DNA from 2 places in the Bacillus sp. M13(2017) genome. Region 2 is predicted to be linked to the other one. Evidence: riboswitches for the same ligand, from Rfam matches in the RefSeq annotation. Region 2 holds a riboswitch; the other holds the start of a gene.
What was found. A riboswitch is a leader RNA that binds a small molecule or an ion and turns the genes downstream of it on or off. The one in region 2 is predicted to bind preQ1.
Positions count from the first base shown of each region.

Region 1 (6,267 bases), on a different contig from region 2:
TATTAATTGGCCCTACTGGCGCAGCCAATGATATACCTAATACGATTTGCTGTATAATTGCTCCAAACATCGCTCTATCCTTTCTACTCTCTTTACTACTAGTTAATGATGTAATTAAAAAAATAGACTAGCTTTCATAATAAAATACCCTTTTTTATCCAAAATATACAAAAGAACCATCTAGGTGATGGCTCTTACTTTTCTATCCTATGAAGAAAAGGACATTTCCCTTTTATTAGCTCTACATCGTCTCCTATGAAATATTGTTTCCATTCGCGATGCTCTGGGTCACCATAATGACTAATGTTAGGATGTTTCGGCAATTGATCCCACTTTTCAACTCACTCACGGACCATTTGTCTTGAATATGCTCCTTTAGGATGATCTCCCTCTAATCCATCAAAAATAGTGCGTGGCTGAAACCCAATAACGAGTGAATTCCCTAAATATCTAGTTTTTCGTTTTTTATAAGCTGGCGCATTTCCAAATGCGAATATTGGCTCACCACCAAATGAAAATTCCCATAAATAATGGTCTGGATCTTCAGGAATTTGCTTTGGCCATGCTTGATTATCATTTTCATGTAAATACTGTAACACTTTCCAAAAGGAATCACGGTAATATTCGAGTGATTGTTCTTCACATTCCGGTTCTACAAAAAGGAAAAAGCCCCTTCTTACAATCGGCCTCTCTTTCATTAACTCTAAAAAAGATAACATTGTATGTGGCAAATGACTCCAATCATTATGAGAAAGAAATGAATAACGAAGTTCATTCTTTTTCAAAGCTGTTAAACCGAAATAACATGGAAAAGTTGGTTCTAACACGACACTTGAAAAAATCTCAAATTCTTTTGCAACCCAATCCGGTATGTCGGTTCTCGTTCTCATTCCTTCATTGTCTAATAAGTAAGACTTATTCATTCTTTCACCTCATTATGTATAGCATTCAATTAAGAATATTACATACTCGGTCTGTCCTATACCTATTTAAAAATTTGACTGAAAAATTATTTAAAAATACAAAAAAATAAAATCGCTTACTTGACTAAATTCTCCCAATTCGTGTATATTTAAATTAATCATTTAGCAGAATATTCAAGAATATAGCATTTTTAGTTTATATTATTTTTTTAAATGAATTTCACTAAATGAAAATAGTAAACGCTTTTAGGAGGAATTGTAACATGCAAGGAAAAGTAAAATGGTTTAACAACGAAAAAGGTTTTGGATTTATCGAAATGGAAGGCGCTGACGATGTATTCGTACATTTCTCTGCTATTCAAGGAGACGGCTACAAAGCTTTAGAAGAAGGTCAAGAAGTATCTTTCGATATTACTGAAGGTAACCGCGGACCTCAAGCTGCTAACGTAGTAAAACTTTAATCCAACATATAACAGGAGGTTACCTTACTTGGTAACCTCCTTTGTTATTCCTTTGTATATTTCCGTTTTACAGAGCAAAAACTATGTGAAATGCGCACTATACAAAGGAGGAATTAGCAATGGGATCAGAAGTAAATGATTTTGAAGAAGTGAAATTCCGTGTAGAAACAGCACAAAAAATGGTAGGATCAGCAACAATTTCAATGGATCCAGATACATTAGAGCATGCTACTACTGCTGTAGAAGCCGCTCGCTCTCAGCTTGAAATTATGAAGTCTGTTGCAACAGATTTAGATGAGCCGTTTCTGATGAATGAGGAAAAAAAATTAAGTCAATGCGAGCATCAATTAAATGAAGCGAAGCACTAAAAAACATCCAGAGAATTTTCTCTGGATGTTTTTTCATGACAGCTGTTCTCCATACTTTTTCAACGTTTCTCCAACTGTACATTGCCTGATACAAAATGAATGAGCGTAATACTTACTATTCGTCTTTCGATTATGTTCTCGCAAAAAACACCCTTCACAATACGTTTCTAATAAGTCATTTACCTCTGTAATGAGTTGCTTTTTATCCACCTTTGCACCTCTCTATTCGGTTATTTCTTTATGACTATCAATAACTGTTCCTTCTAATGCTTGCGTAGCTAATTGATGTGCTTCTTTATTTTGTTTTCTAGATATCGGCTCACATACAAGTTTTAATTTCATTTGCTTCGCCTTTTGTTCAATTTGATCTAAATAATGATTTAAATGTTCATCATAACAAGGCCATTCTCCAGCCAATTGCTGCAGTACCACTTGTGAGTCTCCGCGAAGTGTAACTGCTTCATACTTAATCCCTAGTTCCTCGAGTATATTCATACCGTATAATAATGATGCATATTCCGCTTCATTATTATCATATATACCTTCTATATATGCATTGCGGCGAATGCGGTAGTTTGTATTTCCTTTTTTATAATACACACATATACCAACGCCAGCCTCTTTCGTTTGCACATCATACCCCCCATCAAAATAAACGTGTATTTCTTGAGGCTCTTCCTCCACTTGTTTACTCAGCTTTTTCATTTCCTTTAATGACCATTCGGCATCCATTTCATCGTAAAATAGTAGTTCTTTCACCCTACCCGTTTTCTCAAAATCCTCTGCAAATTGAAGTACTTCTTCTATGTTCATATAATCTGTCGTTAATTCCGTCTGCAAACCGCGCTTTGTTTTATACAACCAATGAATTTTATATTTCATACTAGATTCCCCTTATATAAGACTTCTTATATGTAGCCAGCTAATGAAAGCCTCACTTTATTTTATTATATTGTATCAATAGTCACAGCATTATATTCAATGTGATTACATACAAAAAGAGCTATCCCTATAGGAATAACTCTTTCATCTATTGCATAAATCTTTCAAATTGTACTCGCTTGTTAATCCAGTACATTACAGGCATACCAATCGCCATGACAACAAATTCACCAACTGCACATGTCAACCAAGACAACATAAATGGTAAACCCAATGCAAGATGAAGTTCAATTGCAATCATAAACATTGTAATTGTAAAGATAACTGTATTAAAAATCATACGAGCCCAAACACCTTTAATAAATCGCATAGAAATAATCGTTGCAACTAATGCAAGAATAGATTGCCCTACTCCAAATACTAAATCGTAAGCGATCATAGGTGAGAAAAAGAGATTCGTTAAAAATACACCTAATACAATTCCGTAAATTGCTTTCTTATTAAATACAACAAGATGATTAAACATCTCTGAAATACGAAACTGTACATTCGTAAAGCCAAATGGCTGAATAAGCATAGAAACAGCAATATATAATGCCCCTAAAATACCATTACCGACTAAAGTTCTAATATTCATGACAAAATCTCCTTAGTTTTTTTACGTGGGATGGTTTCGAACCACGTTATTCGTTTTTTAAGCAACAAGATTATATTTTACGTGGTAGCCCCTCTTTCGTCAATAGATTCCTATCGTGAACTACCTTTTTTCTTTTAGACAACGTATAATGAAACATATGAAAGATTTAGGAGGTTTCACTTCATGACAGCAACAATTCAAAATGAAAAAGTGATCGTTTCCATTTCTGACAAAGGTGCAGAATTACAGAGCGTTCGCTTAAAAGAAGACAACATAGAATATTTATGGCAAGGTGATTCTACTTATTGGGGGCGCCGCGCACCAATTTTATTCCCAATTGTCGGCCGATTAGTAGATAATACATACTACGTAGACGGTAAACCATATTCATTAACACAACACGGTTTCGCTCGTGATCTTACTTTCTCTGTGAAAGAACAAAGCGAAACAAAGATCACTTATATCGTTACTAGTAATGAAGAAACATTAAAAAAATACCCATACGAATTCGAATTACTCGTTTCTTATGAGCTAGATGGACAAAGTGTTCATGTAACATACGAAGTAAACAATCCTACTTCAAAAGAGATGTTCTTCTCAATCGGAGCACACCCTGGATTCAACTTGCCTTTATTGGACGGTGAATCATTTACAGATTATCACTTATCGTTTAATGGTTCGGAACACTTAGAAACCAGTGTATTAGAAGGACCTTACCTTTCAAGCAAAAAGCAATTAATCGCTGAAAATACAAATGAATTGCCACTTACATATGATTTATTCAAAAATGATGCGCTTATTTTTGAACATATGAATACGAATGAAATTTCGATTCGTTCTCATAAACATAATAAATTTGTAAAAGTAGAATTTGATGGATTCCCATTTGTCGGCGTATGGACACCAGGGGATAATGCACCTTTCTTATGTATTGAACCTTGGTACGGAATTGCCGATGAAGTAACTCCAGCAAAAGATTTCAAGGAAAAAAAAGGAATTCAATCTTTACAAGCGAATGAAACATTTACATGTCGTTATAGCATTACAATCGGCTAATTACTCTATCCCCTACTTCAAAGAAACATATAAGTAGGGGATCATCTTATCATTTGAAGGTTTCTCATTTTGATTGAAGTATATATTGATGGTGCATCAAAAGGAAATCCTGGTCCTTCTGGTGCAGGAGTATTTATTAAAGGGGTTCAACCAGCTGTACAATTATCATTACCCCTCGGGACAATGTCCAATCATGAAGCAGAATACCACGCTTTACTTGCGGCATTAAAATATTGCACGGAGCATAATTATAACATTGTCTCTTTTCGTACAGATTCGCAACTTGTCGAGCGAGCTGTCGAAAAAGAATACGCAAAAAATAAAATGTTTGCACCTTTATTAGAAGAAGCACTGCAGTACATAAAAAATTTCGACCTCTTTTTTATTAAGTGGATTCCAAGTAGTCAAAATAAAGTTGCTGATGAGTTAGCTAGAAAGGCTATCTTACAAAATTAACGGAGGTATGAGTGTGAAAAAAGATTGGATTGCTCCTCTTGCTTTATTATTTGTCTCTTTTATTTGGGGAGCTACGTTTGTTGTCGTTCAAAATGCTATGTCTTTCGTTGGTCCATTTACTTTTAATGGTATTCGCTTTTTATTCGCCGGAATTATTTTATTATTCGTTCAAATGATTTTCGCAAAAAAAACTTCAAAACAAGATATAAAACAGAGTAGCCTTGCTGGATTAATCGTTGGATTCTTTTTATGTGTTGGCTATGTGTTACAAACATTCGGCTTACTTTATACAACTTCTTCAAAAGCAGGATTCTTAACAGGGCTTAGTATCGTTATGGTACCTATTTTGTCTTTTATCTTTTTAAAACAAAAAGCTACTATTTTTATCGTAATGGGCATTGCTGTAGCAACAGCAGGTTTATACTTATTAACAGCTGGTGATTCATTTCAATTAAACATTGGAGATATACTCGTTCTCGGTTGCGCGGTTGCTTTCGCTGCTCATATTCTTGTTAATGGCTTCTTCTCTAAGAAAATATCACCTTTATTGTTAAGTACGTCGCAAGTGTTAGCTGTCGGTATGTTTTCTTCTATTTGCGCCTTTTTGTTTGAAGATTGGGAAAAATTACTTTCAGCAGCACTATGGACGAATTCTTCCTTTTTATTCGCCCTATTTCTAACTTCTCTATTCGCAACATCCATTGCTTTTTTCATTCAAACATCAGCGCAAAAACATACGTCTCCAACGAGAGTAGCCATTATTTTCGCAATGGAGCCCGTTTTCGCTGCCTTAACAGGCGTTCTCGTTGCAAACGAACAACTTTCTATTTCCGCTATTATCGGATGCCTCTGTATTTTCCTAGGCATGGTGTTTGTTGAATTACCTTCCAAAACAAAAAAAGAAGCGCAGGCTGCGTGAAGTTACGCTTGTAACTTCCGCATAAAAGCCTTAGCGCTTTTTTTATCTGTAATCTCTTCTTCTTTCAATCGTTCTAATAACGCAACAAAATAACTCCCATCAAACTGTAACTGATGTTTAATTGTCGCTTCTATTGCCGCGTTCACAATTCCATCAGATGCACCCGTATATCCTTGTCCGAACATAATAAACCCTTGTGCTTCCTCTGATAGTTTAAATCCTTTCGTATGTAAGAATGAAAGATAATCTTCTACTGTTTGCATGCTATTCCCACCTACTCAAAAATTCTCCATCTCCTATCATACATGTTTTTACAAGCTATGAGAATGAAATTTATATGACAACTTTGTAAATCTATCCGAAGTAGACGATAGAGGATTTCCTTACAATATAAAAGAATATGTAACTGGTAACTTATTTTATATTAAAGGGGATAGGGATATAAAATGAAACAAGCACTATTAATTATTGATGCGCAACAAGAGTTAATGGATGGAAATGAAAAAGAAAATGCAGTTTTTCGTAAAACCGAGTTACTATCCACACTAAATACAGCTGTGCAGAA
Region 1 is NZ_KZ268517.1:25,871-32,137, reverse strand. It holds gene CGQ22_RS27185 (LysE family transporter) at 1-70, opposite strand, end outside; partial or broken gene CGQ22_RS27180 (YqcI/YcgG family protein) at 195-923, opposite strand; gene cspB (cold shock-like protein CspB) at 1,187-1,384, shown strand; gene CGQ22_RS27170 (DUF2564 family protein) at 1,504-1,752, shown strand; gene CGQ22_RS27165 (zinc-finger domain-containing protein) at 1,786-1,962, opposite strand; gene CGQ22_RS27160 (ribonuclease H family protein) at 1,975-2,634, opposite strand; gene CGQ22_RS27155 (QueT transporter family protein) at 2,783-3,271, opposite strand; PreQ1 riboswitch class I at 3,278-3,322, opposite strand; gene CGQ22_RS27150 (aldose 1-epimerase family protein) at 3,455-4,327, shown strand; gene CGQ22_RS27145 (reverse transcriptase-like protein) at 4,397-4,783, shown strand; gene CGQ22_RS27140 (DMT family transporter) at 4,797-5,702, shown strand; gene CGQ22_RS27135 (DUF6123 family protein) at 5,705-5,965, opposite strand; gene CGQ22_RS27130 (cysteine hydrolase family protein) at 6,149-6,267, shown strand, end outside.
Region 1: linked by a shared signal. The riboswitch ahead of CGQ22_RS27155 (QueT transporter family protein) and the one ahead of queC (7-cyano-7-deazaguanine synthase QueC) in region 2 are both predicted to bind preQ1.

Region 2 (6,267 bases):
GAAGAATTAGAGGCGTATTATGGAAAACAATTATTTGCTCTAGCAGAATGTGATTTAAAAACATATTCAGATGAAGTCGTGAAAGATTTACAATTAGAAAATAAATTATCATCGCAATATACACAGTTATTAGCATCTGCAAAAATTGACTTTGCTGGAGAAGAAAGAACGTTATCGCAACTGATTCCGTTTATGCAAGGAAAAGAAAGAAGGGAACGTAAAGCAGCAAGTGAAGCATACTACGGATTTTTAGCTGGAAATGAGGAAGAACTAGATCGTATTTATGATGAGCTTGTTAAAGTGAGAACGAAAATCGCAAAATCTTTAGGTTTCAAAAACTTTGTTGAACTTGGATATGCAAGAATGTACCGTACAGATTATAATGCGGAGATGGTGGCTAATTACCGTCAGCAAGTGCTGGATTATATCGTTCCCGTTACAACGGAATTAAGAAAGCGACAACAAGCACGTATCGGTGTAGAGAAGTTAGCTTATTACGACGAAAACTATGAGTTTGCTACAGGTAACCCAACTCCAAAAGGAGATGCGGATTGGATTGTTGATCATGGAAAGACAATGTATAAAGAGTTATCGGCTGAAACAGATGAATTTTTCAATTTCATGCTAGATAATGATTTATTAGATTTAGTTGCGAAAAAAGGAAAAGCTGGTGGCGGATATTGTACATATATTGAGAATTATAAAGCGCCATTTATTTTCTCAAACTTCAATGGAACATCTGGTGACATTGATGTATTAACACATGAAGCGGGTCATGCTTTTCAAGTATATGAAAGTCGTAAATTTGAAATTCCAGAATATAATTGGCCAACATATGAGGCATGTGAAATTCACTCTATGAGTATGGAATTCTTTACATGGCCATGGATGAAGCTATTCTTTGAAGAAGATGCAGATAAATATTACTTCTCTCACTTAAGTTCAGCACTTCTGTTTTTACCTTATGGTGTATCTGTTGATGAATATCAACATTATGTATATGAAAATCCTGAAGCATCACCTGAAGAGCGTAAGACAGCATGGCGTAACATAGAGAAGAAATATTTACCACATCGTGATTATGAGGATAATGATTATTTAGAGCGCGGTGGTTTTTGGCAACGTCAAGGGCATATTTATAGCTCACCGTTCTATTATATTGATTACACGCTTGCTCAAATTTGTGCGCTACAATTTTGGAAACGTGCAAGAGATAATAGACAAGAGGCGTGGGAAGATTATGTGAATCTGTGCCAACAAGGTGGAAGTAAATCGTTCTTAGAATTAGTAGAAGTTGCAAATTTAACATCACCATTTGCCGAAGGCTGTGTGAAAAGTGTTATTACAGAAATTGAAGCATGGTTACATGCGATTGACGACACAAAATTGTAAAAAACATGCACTTTTTTTCACATGTTTAACATCGACATAATGGGAAAATGATGAGATAATAAAAGAAAATTCAGAATACTAAAGAGGTGTTTCTAATAAGGAGCACCTCTTTTGACCAACAAAAGGGGGGAACAAGTATGCTTCAATCTAATATGGATGTAAGTTTAGAAAGTTTAGTAAACTCATTACAGTCTACTCGAAGCACGCTATTATCAGAAATTGAAATGTTAAATGACACCGAAGTGAATGTAAAGCCACGCCGTGATAAATGGAGTATTATTCAAATTTTACACCACTTGCATTTAGTTGAACAATCTGTCACGTCTGCCCTTGTATATGCTTTACAAAAAAATGAAAGAAACATGACTCCATTTAAAGACCTCCAACTTACGCTTGATCGCACACATAAACGAGAAGCTCCTCAGCAAATGCAACCAACAGAAACTTTAATGAAAAAACAGCAAGGAATTCAATTGCTAGAACATTCACGACAAGAACTATTACACGCACTTCATAGTGTTATAGATGAAAAAGATCTATTTGAAAATGGATTAAAGCATCCTGTTTTTAATGATCTGAATTTGTATCAATGGGTTCAATTTCTTGATTTGCATGAACAAAGACATCTTACGCAGTTAAAAGAGGCGAAACATGCAATTTTGCAGCGCTAAAGTGGAAGAAGTGGGAAACCACTTCTTTTTTGATACGTGCATAGTTTTCTTTCTTATTTTGGAATACTACATGGAGAAAGAAAAGAAGGAGTTGAAAAAACATGTCTAAGAAGAAGCGAGAAGAAGAGCGCGCCTGGAAAGCACGTAAAGAAAATCAACAACCACACGGAAAAGTGAAAGCTTTTGCTGAATTAGTTGAAGGAACAGAAAAAACGTGATGAGTATTTCATCACGTTTTTTGTATGAGTGGAAACGTTAATAAAAAGGTTGTACCGATTCCTTTTTCACTTATAATATCAATTTTTCCATTCATAGCTTGAACAACACTGAATACGACCATCATTCCAAGTCCAGTGCCTTTTTCTTTCGTTGAATAAAAAGGAGAGCCAAGACGTTTTACTTGTTCCGAATCCATACCGACTCCTGTATCTTTTATATATAACTGAATATGCTTATGATCAGGAACTAATGTGAAATAAAGATCACCGCCTTTTGGCATAGCCTCAATGCAATTTTTTAAAATATTTAATAAACATTGATTTAGTTTTTGCTTTTCTCCAGCGATAAAAAAAGGAGTGCTTTGCTTTATATAATGAGTACGTACATTTGTTAAATTAGCAAGCGGTGTAATTAACGACAATGCATGTAGTAATTCTTCTTCTAACTGTAATGTTTGCTCTTTTTCAATGCTAGGTTTGGCAAAGGTTAAATAATCTGTAAGAACATGATTTGCTTGTTCGATGCCGTTAATGGCAATGTCAATATATAATTTTCGTTCCTGCTCAGTGCATGTATCTGATTGTAACAGTTGTAAAAACCCTTTCGTTGAAGTTAATGGATTGCGAATTTCATGAGAGATAGATGCTGCCATTTCACCAATTAAATGAAACTTTTCAGCATTTATAAGTTCGTTTTGGAGACGAACTTGAGTTTGTAATATGTGTAGTAAATATAAAATTAGGATTGTACCAAGCATTGAACATAACTCATACACAATAATATGCGGTATATAATCAGTCTTATTTGTAACCTTGGAAAGGAAGAAGGGTATCCAACTAAATCCGTATGTGAGACTGTAGATAATAGCAAGTGTTATTTTTATACGATTAGAAGTTCGATTGAAAAATTTATATGTTAATAGTAGAACAATAAATAGAAGAACAGAACCGATAAGAGATGGGAAAACACCTACCCCACCTAATAATAAGCGATATATGTTTAATACAACTAAGATAGAACCACCAGCAATAGGCCCTCCCGTTAATGTACCGACAATTAATACAATATGGCGCATATCAAATTGAAAACCATTATTTATTTTTGCTGCAAATGTAATACAGAGTACGGTAGCGAGGCAACAGAGTACAATAAATATAGCTGAATTTAATTTAGGAGAGCGTTTCCCTTTTTGATTCCAAAATAAATGATATACGAGCATTGTAATCAGGATGAATAATATATTTAAAAAGAGATAAATAATAAAGGATTTCAGTGGGATGCCCCCTCTCTTCTTATATTAAATTAATCATACTATAAAATGAAAGAAATGAAATGAAAAATAACCGAAAAATCAGAAATTTTTACGCTAGTATACAATATGTTACAATAAGCTGTGTCAATGAAAGAAGAAATTCCGTGCACCGTGCGGGAGAGGTTCGCGAACTCCCTCTATAAAAAACTATGGAAACAACAATATCCTTAGGTATTGTTTTGTTTTTTTATTGTGACAGTTCAAGAACGTTCTTTCTTCTTATTTATAGTAGAGAAGGAGAATGAGTGAAATGAAAAAAGAAAAAGCAGTTGTTGTTTTTAGTGGAGGACAAGATAGTACAACATGTTTATTTTGGGCAATAGAGCAGTTTGCAGAGGTAGAAGCTGTAACGTTTAATTACAATCAACGTCATAAGCTAGAAATTGATTGTGCAGCGGAAATTGCGAAAGAGCTAGGAATAAAGCATACGGTACTAGATATGAGTCTATTAAATCAACTTGCTCCAAATGCGTTAACGAGAACGGATATGGAGATTACACATGAAGAAGGTGAATTGCCATCGACATTTGTAGATGGACGAAATTTACTCTTCTTATCATTTGCTGCTGTATTAGCAAAACAAGTGGGAGCACGTCATATTGTAACGGGTGTATGTGAAACTGATTTCAGCGGTTATCCAGACTGCCGTGACGTGTTTGTGAAATCGTTAAATGTTACATTAAATTTATCTATGGATTATCCGTTTGTCATTCACACGCCACTTATGTGGATTGATAAAGCTGAAACATGGAAATTATCAGATGAACTTGGAGCATTTGAGTTTGTTCGAGAAAAAACATTAACATGTTATAACGGAATCATTGGTGATGGTTGCGGTGAATGTCCAGCATGTCAACTTCGTAAAGCAGGATTAGATACGTATCTGCAAGAACGCGAAGGAGCGAACAACTAATGGATAACTTTTTTGGATTTCGCATCGTAGAGAATTTGCAAAAAATGGACAAGGATATTCAGCGTAAACAACTCAAATATCATAATAAAAGAGTAATGGTCAGTAAGGAATTTACATTTGATGCAGCACACCATTTACACTGTTATGAAGGGAAATGTAAAAACTTACATGGTCACACATATAAAGTTGTATTTGGAATTAGTGGATATGTAAATGAAATAGGTCTTGCAATTGACTTTGGAGATATAAAAGAAATTTGGAAAAATGAAATAGAAATTCATTTAGATCATCGTTATTTAAACGAAACGTTACCAGCAATGAATACGACTGCTGAAAATATGGTCGTTTGGATTTATGAAAAGATGGCAGAAGCACTAACAAAAGAGAATCGTGTGAACGAATATAAGGGAGCTCGCGTTGAATTCGTTCGTCTATTTGAGACACCGACTAGTTATGCGGAAGTAAGACGGGAGTGGATGCTCGATGAGTAAAATCCCTGTCTTAGAAATATTCGGTCCGACTATTCAAGGTGAAGGAATGGTTGTAGGGCAAAAGACAATGTTTATCCGTACAGCTGGTTGTGATTATAGCTGCGCTTGGTGTGATTCTGCTTTTACGTGGGATGGATCAGCTAAAGATCAAATTAGACAGATGACAGCAGAAGATATTTGGAGTGAGCTTGTTGCAATTGGAGGAGAAAATTTTTCTCATGTTACGATTTCAGGTGGAAATCCGGCATTACTGAAAAATATTGAGTTTCTTCTTTCTATATTAAAAGAAAATGGAATGCGAACGGCAATTGAAACACAAGGGAGTAAGTGGCAAGATTGGTTACTTGAAATTGATGAGGTAACAATTTCGCCAAAACCACCAAGTTCGACGATGAAAACAGATTTTCAGAAGTTAGATGCTATGATTCAGAAACTAGCAGGAAAAGATATTAGTTTAAAAGTAGTAGTATTCGATGATTATGATTTTGAATATGCAGTTAAGATGCACGAACGTTATCCAAAGGTACCATTTTTCTTGCAAGTAGGAAACGATGATACAAAAACAGTGGATGATGCGATGCTTATTAAAAAATTATTAGATAAGTATGAGTGGCTGATTGATAAAGCTGTAAATTGTAAAGAGATGAATGATGCAAAAGTATTGCCTCAGCTTCATGCGTTAGTATGGGGAAATAAACGCGGTGTATAATGAGAAGGGATGTTTAAAAATGGCAGGAAGATTAGATGAAGATTTAAAAGATGTAACATTATTAGGAAATCAAAATACAAAATATTTATTTGAATATAGCCCAGAAATATTAGAGGTATTTGATAATAATCATCCAAACCGTGATTATTTTGTAAAATTCAATTGTCCTGAATTTACAAGTTTATGCCCGAAAACAGGACAACCAGATTTTGCAACAATTTATATTAGCTATATTCCAGAGCAAAAAATGGTAGAGAGTAAATCTTTAAAGTTGTATTTATTTAGTTTCCGCAATCATGGTGATTTCCACGAAGATTGCATGAACGTTATTATGAACGACTTAATTAAATTAATGGATCCACGTTACATTGAGGTATGGGGGAAATTCACACCACGTGGTGGCATTTCAATTGATCCATACTGCAACTACGGTCGCCCAGGGACGAAGTATGAACAAATGGCTGACTACCGCATGATGAACCACGATCTATATCCGGAAACAATTGATAATCGTTAATAGAAAGAAAGGGCCTGTATACTATACAGGCCCTTTCTTTCTA
Region 2 is NZ_KZ268506.1:79,587-85,853, forward strand. It holds gene CGQ22_RS17065 (M3 family oligoendopeptidase) at 1-1,392, shown strand, start outside; gene CGQ22_RS17070 (DinB family protein) at 1,530-2,063, shown strand; gene CGQ22_RS32510 (DUF6254 family protein) at 2,165-2,281, shown strand; gene kinB (sporulation sensor histidine kinase KinB) at 2,293-3,501, opposite strand; PreQ1 riboswitch class I at 3,708-3,751, shown strand; gene queC (7-cyano-7-deazaguanine synthase QueC) at 3,845-4,507, shown strand; gene queD (6-carboxytetrahydropterin synthase QueD) at 4,507-4,998, shown strand; gene queE (7-carboxy-7-deazaguanine synthase QueE) at 4,991-5,707, shown strand; gene queF (preQ(1) synthase) at 5,727-6,224, shown strand.